One region of the Streptomyces sp. NPDC056128 genome, then DNA from elsewhere that is predicted to be linked to it. Evidence: riboswitches for the same ligand, from Rfam matches in the RefSeq annotation. Region 1 holds a riboswitch; each other region holds the start of a gene.
The links. Region 1 has a riboswitch for cobalamin ahead of ACFC1X_RS35470 (energy-coupling factor ABC transporter permease). Riboswitches for the same ligand answer to the same signal wherever they lie in the genome.
Positions count from the first base shown of each region.

Region 1 (2,187 bases):
ACGCGTACGACCAGATGCCGCTGATCGTCACCGCGTCGGTGGTCTCCTTCGTCGTCTCCCAGGTGGTGCGCCGGACGGAACCGGAAGCGGCCCACCCCCCCGACGACGGGAACGACCGGGTGACGGAGCGCCGGACCGTACCGACCCGTACCGCCTGGCACACCGCCCGGCCCTGGGTCGTACGCGTCTGCGTGGCGGTGGCGGTGGTCGTGGCCTACTTCCTGCTCCCCCTCGACCATCTGGGGCCGCACCGGCCCGTGCTGAGCTGGGTGCTGTGCTCCCTGCTGCTGGCCGTCGTGGCCGCGCTGCTGCTCCGGCAGATCCACCACGTCCTCGTGGACCGCCCCGAGACCAAGCCCGGTGTGGTCATCACCCTGCTGATCATCCTGTCCGTGCACATCTTCTCGGCCACGTACTACGCCCTCGCCAAGCAGCCGGGCGAGTTCACCGGCCTGCACACCCGCGTCGACGCGCTCTACTTCACGGTGGTCACGCTCGCCACGGTCGGGTACGGGGACATCACGCCGAGCGGGCAGTCCGCCCGGATCGTGACCCTGCTCCAGATCGCCTACAGCTTCGTCTTCCTCACCGCCGCCGCGACCGCGCTCAGCACGCGGGCGCGCGCCATGGTGGTCCGGCGCACCGAACGGGACCGGTCCGGCTGACGTTTCCGCAGCCCCGAGCCCTGTCCGCCGGGTCCGCGCGACAGGAGGCCCGCTTGTCACCACCCCCGTGGGAGCACTACTGTCGCCACGCCTTGGTGAACGGGAAATCCGGTGTGATGCCGGTGCGGCCCTCGCCACTGTGAATCGGGAAGTCCGGCTCCGGCCCCTCGTGGGCAGCCACTGGGTCCTCGTGACCCGGGAAGGCGTTGCCCGGACTGCGGTACCCGTCAGCCAGGAGACCGGCCAGGGCGCGTCGTCCATCCACGAGGTGCTGGAGAGGGTCTGCTGAGCCATGCACATAGCCGAGGGCTTTCTGCCACCGGCGCACGCGATCGCCTGGGGTGTCGCGTCCGCGCCGTTCGTCGTCCACGGAGTCCGGTCACTCACCCGTGAGGTCAGGGAGCACCCGGAGAGCACGCTGCTCCTCGGCGCCTCCGGTGCCTTCACGTTCGTCCTGTCGGCCCTGAAACTGCCCTCCGTCACCGGAAGCTGCTCCCATCCGACCGGCACCGGTCTGGGCGCCATCCTCTTCCGGCCGCCGATCATGGCGGTCCTGGGCACCATCACCCTGCTCTTCCAGGCGCTGCTGCTCGCCCACGGCGGGCTGACCACGCTGGGCGCCAACGTCTTCTCGATGGCGATCGTCGGTCCCTGGGCCGGGTACGGCGTCTACCGGCTGCTGCGCCGCTACGACGTGCCGCTGATGGTCGCCGTGTTCTTCGGCGCGTTCGTCGCCGACCTGTCCACCTACTGCGTGACCAGCGTGCAGCTGGCGCTGGCCTTCCCGGACCCGAGCAGCGGATTCGCCGGGGCGCTCGGCAAGTTCGGGTCCATCTTCGCCGTCACGCAGATCCCGCTCGCGGTCAGCGAGGGCCTGCTCACGGTGATCGTGATGCGGCTGCTGGTGCAGTCCAGCAAGGGTGAACTGACCCGGCTGGGCGTGCTGCTCACCCGGTCGGGCAAGACCACGTCCGACGAGCAGGAGGCGGTGGCCCGATGACCCGCAACGCGAAGATCAACGCCCTGCTGCTGCTCGCCGTGGCCGCGCTCGCGGTGCTGCCGCTGGTGCTGGGGCTCGGCGACCACAAGGAGGAGCCGTTCGCCGGCGCGGACGCGGAGGCGGAGACGGCGATCACGGAGATCGAGCCGGACTACGAGCCGTGGTTCTCGCCGCTGTACGAACCGCCGTCCGGCGAGATCGAGTCGGCGCTGTTCGCGGTGCAGGCCGCGCTCGGCGCGGGCGTGCTGGCGTACTACTTCGGTGTGCGCCGGGGCCGGCGGCAGGGCGAGGAGCGGGCGGCGACGGCACTGCGGGACGCTCCCGAAGGGGACTGAGTGCTGCCGATCGACGCGGCGGCCCACAGCAGTCGGTGGCGCCGCCGCCATCCCGTGGACAAGGCCGTGCTCGGGCTGGGTCTGACCGTGCTCGCGATCTCGCTGCCGCCCTGGCCGGGCGCGGCGCTGGTGCTGGTGACGGCGCTGGCGGTGCTGCTCGGCCCGGCGGGGGTGCCCGGACGGCGGC
Region 1 is NZ_JBHJVQ010000034.1:25,666-27,852, reverse strand. Features, by position in the region: partial or broken gene ACFC1X_RS35480 (chloride channel protein) at 1-101, shown strand, start outside; gene ACFC1X_RS35475 (potassium channel family protein) at 192-665, shown strand; cobalamin riboswitch at 742-928, shown strand; gene ACFC1X_RS35470 (energy-coupling factor ABC transporter permease) at 958-1,665, shown strand; gene ACFC1X_RS35465 (energy-coupling factor ABC transporter substrate-binding protein) at 1,662-2,000, shown strand; gene cbiQ (cobalt ECF transporter T component CbiQ) at 2,001-2,187, shown strand, end outside.

Region 2 (2,187 bases), on a different contig from region 1:
GCATCTGGATCCTGCAGACCTTCCCGGCGCTGGTCGGCGGCCTGTTCACCCGCTGGTTCCACCGCTGGGCGCTGCTCGGCGGCTGGGCGGTCGGCATGATCTACGGCACGGTCGCCGCGTACGGTGTGGCCTCGCCGACGCAGAAGCACTTCGGCGGCTCCTCCGACGAGATCCCCGGCATCGGCGAGATCGGCTACATCGGTCTCACCGCCTTCGTGCTGAACATCGTGGTCACCGTGGTCCTGACCTTCGTCCTGCGGGCGGTCAAGGCACCCGACGGCGTCGACGAGACCAAGCCGAGCGACTACACGGCGGACGCGGGCGACCCGGGCGTCGAGGTCGAACTGCCGCCGGCCACGGCGGGCACCTCGCACTAGGGCCTTCCTCGTCAGCGGGCCGTCGGAGAAATCCGGCGGCCCGTTGTCGTACCCGTCGGGCACACTCGGCGGCATGGACTTCGTGATCCGGCGGGCGGCGGCCGAGGAGTACGACACCCTCGGTGAGATCACCGCACAGGCCTACCTGCGCGACGGCCTCCTCGACTTCGGGGAGGACGACGCGTACCTCCACGAGCTGCGCGCCGTGGCCAAGCGGGCGGCGGCCGCCGAGGTGCTGGTCGCCGCGGCGGACGGCGGAGTGCTCGGCGGCGTGACCTTCGTCCCCTCCGGCGGGCCCATGGCGGACATCGCCCGGCCCGGTGAGGCCGAGATACGCATGCTCGCCGTCGCCCGCGAGGCACGCGGACGCGGGGCCGGCGAGGCGCTCGTACGGGCCTGCGTCGACCGCGCCCGGTCCGTGGAGGGCTGCACACGCGTCGTGCTGTCCACCCAGGGCACCATGCGCACCGCCCACCGCCTCTACGCGCGCCTGGGCTTCACCCGCACACCGGACCGCGACTGGAACCCCCTGCCGGAGCTGGACGACATCACTCTCCTCACCTATGAACTGACGCTCTGACACCACCCCGACACACTGGCGGACACAACATCTGGGGGTGCTGGCGGAGCCCGGCACAAGATGTATGCTCGTGCTCGCTGTCGCCGCAGGGGAATCCGGTGTGAATCCGGAACTGTCCCGCAACGGTGTACATGCGTGTATCCGTACGTTCTCGGACGTACGTGCACGCGTGCCTCAGTCCGAGGACCTGCCGACAGTGCGCCCCGGCCTCCCGGCCCGGGTGCCATGACGTCCGGGCCTCGTGGAGTGGGCCGGTGGACGCGACGCCGCGTGCGCTCGTGTGCTGCCCCCTGCCCTCCGCCAGGCCCCGTGCCGAGCGAGGGAGTGCCCCCACGTGACCATCGCGCCAGCCGATCCGGCCACAGCGACCCCGGTGACGACTTCAGCGATGCCGGTGACCGAGGAGTCCGACGGACCCGGTGCCGCCCTGCTGCGGACCCTGACCGCTCTGACCGCCGACCTCCCCGACGCCGACCCCGGCCGGGTCGCCGCCGCCGCGCTGCGCGGCCGGTCCGCCCACGCGGACGAGGCCGAGCTGCGCGAGCTGGCCACGGAGGCGGCCGCCGGTCTCATCTCCGAGGACCCGGTCTACTCCCGCCTTGCCGCCCGGCTGCTGACCATCGGCATCCGCGCGGAGGCCGCCTCCCAGGGCGTCACGTCCTTCACCGAGTCGGTCGCCACCGGCCACCGCGAGGGCCTGATCGCCGACCGCACCGCCGAGTTCGTACGGCTGCACGCGGACCGGCTGGACGCGACGATCGACCGGGCCGCCGACGACCGCTTCGGCTACTTCGGGCTGCGCACCCTGCACAGCCGCTACCTGCTGCGGCACCCGATCACCCGCAAGGTCGTCGAGACGCCCCAGCACTTCATGCTGCGGGTGGCCGCCGGCCTCGCCGAGGACACTGTGTCCAATTCAGAGACGGGCGCCCACTCCGTGGAAGAGGTCTCCGCCCTCTACGGCCTGATGAGCCGCCTCGACTACCTGCCCTCCTCCCCCACCCTGTTCAACTCGGGCACCCGGCACGCCCAGATGTCGTCCTGCTACCTCCTCGACTCCCCCAAGGACGAGCTGGACTCCCTCTACGACCGCCTCCACCAGGTCGCCCGGCTCTCCAAGCACGCCGGCGGCATCGGCATCGCCTACTCCCGCGTCCGCTCCCGGGGTTCGCTGATCCGAGGCACCAACGGGCACTCCAACGGCATCGTCCCGTTCCTGAAGACGCTGGA
Region 2 is NZ_JBHJVQ010000016.1:21,969-24,155, reverse strand. Features, by position in the region: gene mctP (monocarboxylate uptake permease MctP) at 1-377, shown strand, start outside; gene ACFC1X_RS25725 (GNAT family N-acetyltransferase) at 451-957, shown strand; cobalamin riboswitch at 1,005-1,167, shown strand; gene ACFC1X_RS25720 (ribonucleoside-diphosphate reductase subunit alpha) at 1,292-2,187, shown strand, end outside.
Region 2: it holds a riboswitch for cobalamin, as region 1 does, so the genes downstream of both, ACFC1X_RS25720 (ribonucleoside-diphosphate reductase subunit alpha) here and ACFC1X_RS35470 (energy-coupling factor ABC transporter permease) in region 1, are expected to answer to the same signal.

Region 3 (2,187 bases), on a different contig from region 1:
CGCTCCTGCCGCCCGCCGTGGTAGCCGCGGGCGGTCATCTCGCCGACCGGCTTGCCGAGCAGCACCACCTGGCTGCTGCGCTCACCGCCGGGCTTGAGCAGCACCGGGTTCATCAGCGCGGTCGGCTCCACCCGGCAGGCCTGGGCCTGCATGGCCTGCGCCCGCCCGATCTCCGCGCCCTCGCGCGTCACGAAGGAGTTGAGCGACATGTTCTGCGCCTTGAAGGGCGCGACCTTCACGCCCTGGCGCACCAGCCAGCGGCAGATCCCGGCCGTGACGACGCTCTTGCCGGCGTCGGAGGTGGTGCCGGCGACGAGGAGTCCACCGTTCATGACGTACGTCCCTTCCTGACGGCCCCGCGCACCAGCAGCCGGGCGCCGGCGCACACGCCGAGCGCCAGCCAGCCCACGCGCCGGGAGAGCCGAGCGGCCCGTTCGATGTCGCCGGAACCGGCCCGGACGGCGCGCCCCGCCGCCCCGTTGAGCACGGGCCGGTGCTCGACCCGCCCGCCGTAGGAGAGCGTCCCGCCGAGCCGCACCCCGAGGGCGCCCGCGAACGACGCCTCCACGGGACCGGCGTTGGGGCTCGGGTGCCGTCCGGCGTCCGCGCGCCAGGCCCGTACGGCGCCCCGCGGATCGCCGCCGGCCACGGTGGTCAGCAGGGCGGTCAGGCGGGCGCCCGGCCAGCCCGCGAGGTCGTCGAGGCGGGCCGAGGCCCAGCCGTAGCGCCGGTACCGGGGCGACTTGTGGCCGACCATGGCGTCCAGGGTGTTCACCGCACGGAAGCCGAGCAGTCCCGGCACTCCGCCGACTGCACCCCAGACCAGGGCGCCCACCACCGCGTCCGAGGTGTTCTCGGCGACCGACTCCACGACCGCCCGCGCGATCCCGTCGGCGTCCAGTGCCTGCGGGTCCCGCCCGCACAGGTGCGGCAGCCGCGCCCGGGCCGCCTCGACGTCCCCGGCCTCCAGGGCCCGGCCGATGACGAGGGCCTCGCGCGCCAGCGACGTACCGCCGACCACGGCCCAGGTGGCCGCGCCGGTCAGCGCGACCGAGGCGGCGGGGGAGCGGCGTACGGCGTGCGCGGCGGCCGAGCCCAGGGCGGTGGCGCCACCGGCGCACACCAGGGTGTGCAGCGCGCCCCAGCCCCGGTGGTCACGCCACAGCACCCGTTCCACGGCACCGGCGGCGCGGCCGAACGCGGCGACCGGGTGTCCGCGGCGCGGGTCGCCGAGGAGGAGGTCACCGAGCAGGCCGGCGGCGGCGCCGTACGCGAAGACGCGTCCGGCACGCACGGGTTCAGCCGGTCACACGGGCAGGGGAGCACCTGGTACTGAACGTCGGTCGGCAGCCGGGCATCGCGTCGCGTCCTCACTCAGGGTGTCCACGCCCTGGTTCGAAGAGTCCGGCGGTGAGAGTTCCTGGCTACCGGGGTCTGCTCCCCGGTCACAGTGGCGGGACCGCGCCGGAATCGCACCGGGCTTCCTCTCCTGCCGCCGTAGATGGCCCCGGAAGTCCACCACGGCCCGAGAACACCCGTCAACCTGGCGTTGACCTGCGGCGGGGGAGTGTGCGAAGCCCCACACACGGGTGGTGTGCGCCGGTACACGAAGAGGCGGGGCGCGCGACGGTCCGAGTCCGTCCCGCGCCCCGCCCCGGGGGTGTTCGGTGGGTCAGGCGACGATCAGATAGATGCCGTACGCCACCGCCGCCGCGCAGGCCGCGAAGCACGCGTACGCGCCGGTGACCGCGAGGGCAGCGGAGCCGCCCTCGGCGGTGGCCCGCTCCTGGCGGGAGAGTCCGACGATGCCGAGGGTGAAAAGGCCCACCAGGGCCACGGTGGCCACGAGGCTGACGCCGAAGACGGAGCCCAGTGCTGCCCAGTCGATGCTCATGGGGGTTCGCTTCCTTCGTACCCGGGACGCGGGCTCAGACGGTGGTGGCGGCCGACGGGGTCTTGGCCTCGGACGGGTCGGCCGGCAGCTCCTCGGCCACGTGCGCCGGGGGCGGGGAGACGGCGGCCATCGCCGTGGTGACCACACCGGCCGACTCGGGCTCGTGGGGGTCGACGACGTTGGTGTGGTCGACGACCTCGCGCCGGGAGATCTTCCAGATGGCGGCGCTGGAGACCACCAGGAAGACCGCGACGATCGCCGTGCCCCAGTCGCCGAGGCGGCAGACCCACTCG
Region 3 is NZ_JBHJVQ010000018.1:54,017-56,203, reverse strand. Features, by position in the region: gene ACFC1X_RS27335 (cobyric acid synthase) at 1-332, opposite strand, end outside; gene ACFC1X_RS27330 (cobalamin biosynthesis protein) at 329-1,294, opposite strand; cobalamin riboswitch at 1,394-1,536, opposite strand; gene ACFC1X_RS27325 (hypothetical protein) at 1,673-1,894, opposite strand; gene ACFC1X_RS27320 (anion permease) at 1,929-2,187, opposite strand, start outside.
Region 3: it holds a riboswitch for cobalamin, as region 1 does, so the genes downstream of both, ACFC1X_RS27330 (cobalamin biosynthesis protein) here and ACFC1X_RS35470 (energy-coupling factor ABC transporter permease) in region 1, are expected to answer to the same signal.

Region 4 (2,187 bases), on a different contig from region 1:
CGGCGCCGACGAGGCCCGCGCCCTGGCCCTGGCGGTACGCGACCGTCTGCCCGGCACCACGCCCGGAGCCGTCGCCGTGGGAACGGACCACGGCGCGGTCGTCGTGGCCCTCAACAAGAAGGCCCGGGAGGCCGGGCTGAACGCGGCCACGCTGGTCAAGGCGCTCCTCGACGGCCGCGGCGGCGGATCCCCCGACCTGGCCCAGGGCGGCGGCCTGCCCGCCGGCCGGGTCACCGGCGTCCTCGCCACCCTGCCACGGCTCGTCGCCGGACACTGACACCGAGCGGGAGAGCCCGGGGCCCGGCGCAGGGCCCTCCCGGCGCCTGCCCGCCGCGCGGCACTGGATTTACTAGGACGTCCAACTATATAGTCGCGAGTACAAGGCCCGCGGTGCAGGGAAGCCGGTGTGATTCCGGCACGGTCCCGCCACTGTGACCGGGGAGTACGCCGTCGAGCGGTACGCCACTGACGAGTTGGATGTCGGGAAGGCGGACGGCGCGCGCTGATCCGGGAGTCAGGATACCGGCCGCGGGATGTTCCGTGTTTTCCACGAGGATGGAGCTGACACGCATGGCACCGGTGTGCACCCACGACCCTGGTGAACCCGCCCTCTGACGGGATTCCGGCCATACGCGACTCGCGCCCTCCGGCACCCGTACGCCACCGGCGTGCGCGTGCGGGACCGGTGCGCCATCCCCGGATCCCTCCTGACGAGAGCAGGCAGTCATGGTCCGCGAGCACGAACGCGCCTCCGTGCGCGAGTTGACCCACTTCGTCGGCGGCAAGCACACCCCGGGAACCTCGGGGGCCCACGGCGAGGTGTACGACCCCAACACCGGCGAGGTCCAGGCCCTGGTGCCCCTCGCCAACCGCACCGAGACGGAGGCGGTCATCGCCGACTCCGTCAACTCCCAACGCGAGTGGGGCGAGTGGAACCCGCAGCGCCGCGCCCGGGTCCTCATGCGGTTCCTCCAGCTGGTGGAACAGGAGAAGGACGCGCTGGCCCGGCTGCTCTCCGCCGAGCACGGCAAGACGATCGCCGACGCGCACGGCGACCTCCAGCGCGGCCTGGAGGTCGTCGAGTTCGCGGCGGGCATCCCGCACCTGCTCAAGGGCGAGTTCACCGACAACGCCGGTACCGGCATCGACGTCCACTCCCTGCGCGCCCCGCTCGGCGTGGCCGCCGGCATCACGCCGTTCAACTTCCCCGCGATGATCCCCCTGTGGAAGGCCGCCCCCGCCCTGGCCTGCGGCAACGCCTTCATCCTCAAGCCGTCGGAGCGAGACCCGTCCGTCCCGCTGCGGCTCGCCGAACTGTTCCTGGAGGCCGGGCTGCCGCCCGGTGTCCTCAACGTCGTCAACGGTGCCCGGGAGACCGTCGACACCCTCCTCGAAGATCCTCGCGTGGCGGCGCTCGGCTTCGTCGGTTCCACCCCGGTCGCCGCGCACGTCTACGCCACCGCCGCCGCCCACGGCAAGCGCGCCCAGTGCTTCGGCGGCGCCAAGAACCACATGATCGTGATGCCGGACGCCGACCTCGACCAGGCCGTCGACGCCCTGATCGGGGCCGGTTACGGCTCGGCCGGCGAGCGCTGCATGGCCATCTCCGTCGCCGTGCCGGTGGGCGAGGACACCGCCGACGCCCTCGTGGCCCGGCTGAAGGAGCGCATCGGCTCGCTGCGGATCGGCCGCAGCGACGACCCCGAGTCCGACTTCGGCCCCCTGGTCGGCCGGGACGCGGTGGACCGGGTCCGCTCCTACGTGGACCTCGGCGTCGAGGAGGGCGCCGAACTCGTCGTGGACGGGAGGGACTTCGTCCTTGAGGGGCACGAGAACGGCTTCTTCGCCGGAGCGTCGCTCTTCGACCGGGTGACCCCCGCCATGCGCGTCTACCGGGAGGAGATCTTCGGACCGGTGCTGTCCGTCGTACGCGCCGCCGACTACGAGGAGGCCCTGCGCCTGCCCAGCGAGCACCCCTACGGCAACGGCGTGGCCCTCTTCACCCGCGACGGCGACACCGCCCGCGACTTCACCCGGCGGGTGAACACCGGCATGGTCGGCGTCAACGTGCCCATCCCGGTGCCGGTCGCCTACCACACCTTCGGCGGCTGGAAGCGCTCCGGCTTCGGCGACCTGAACCAGCACGGCCCTGACGCCGTCCGCTTCTACACCCGGACGAAGACGGTC
Region 4 is NZ_JBHJVQ010000007.1:155,339-157,525, reverse strand. Features, by position in the region: partial or broken gene alaS (alanine--tRNA ligase) at 1-277, shown strand, start outside; cobalamin riboswitch at 365-546, shown strand; gene ACFC1X_RS17020 (CoA-acylating methylmalonate-semialdehyde dehydrogenase) at 727-2,187, shown strand, end outside.
Region 4: it holds a riboswitch for cobalamin, as region 1 does, so the genes downstream of both, ACFC1X_RS17020 (CoA-acylating methylmalonate-semialdehyde dehydrogenase) here and ACFC1X_RS35470 (energy-coupling factor ABC transporter permease) in region 1, are expected to answer to the same signal.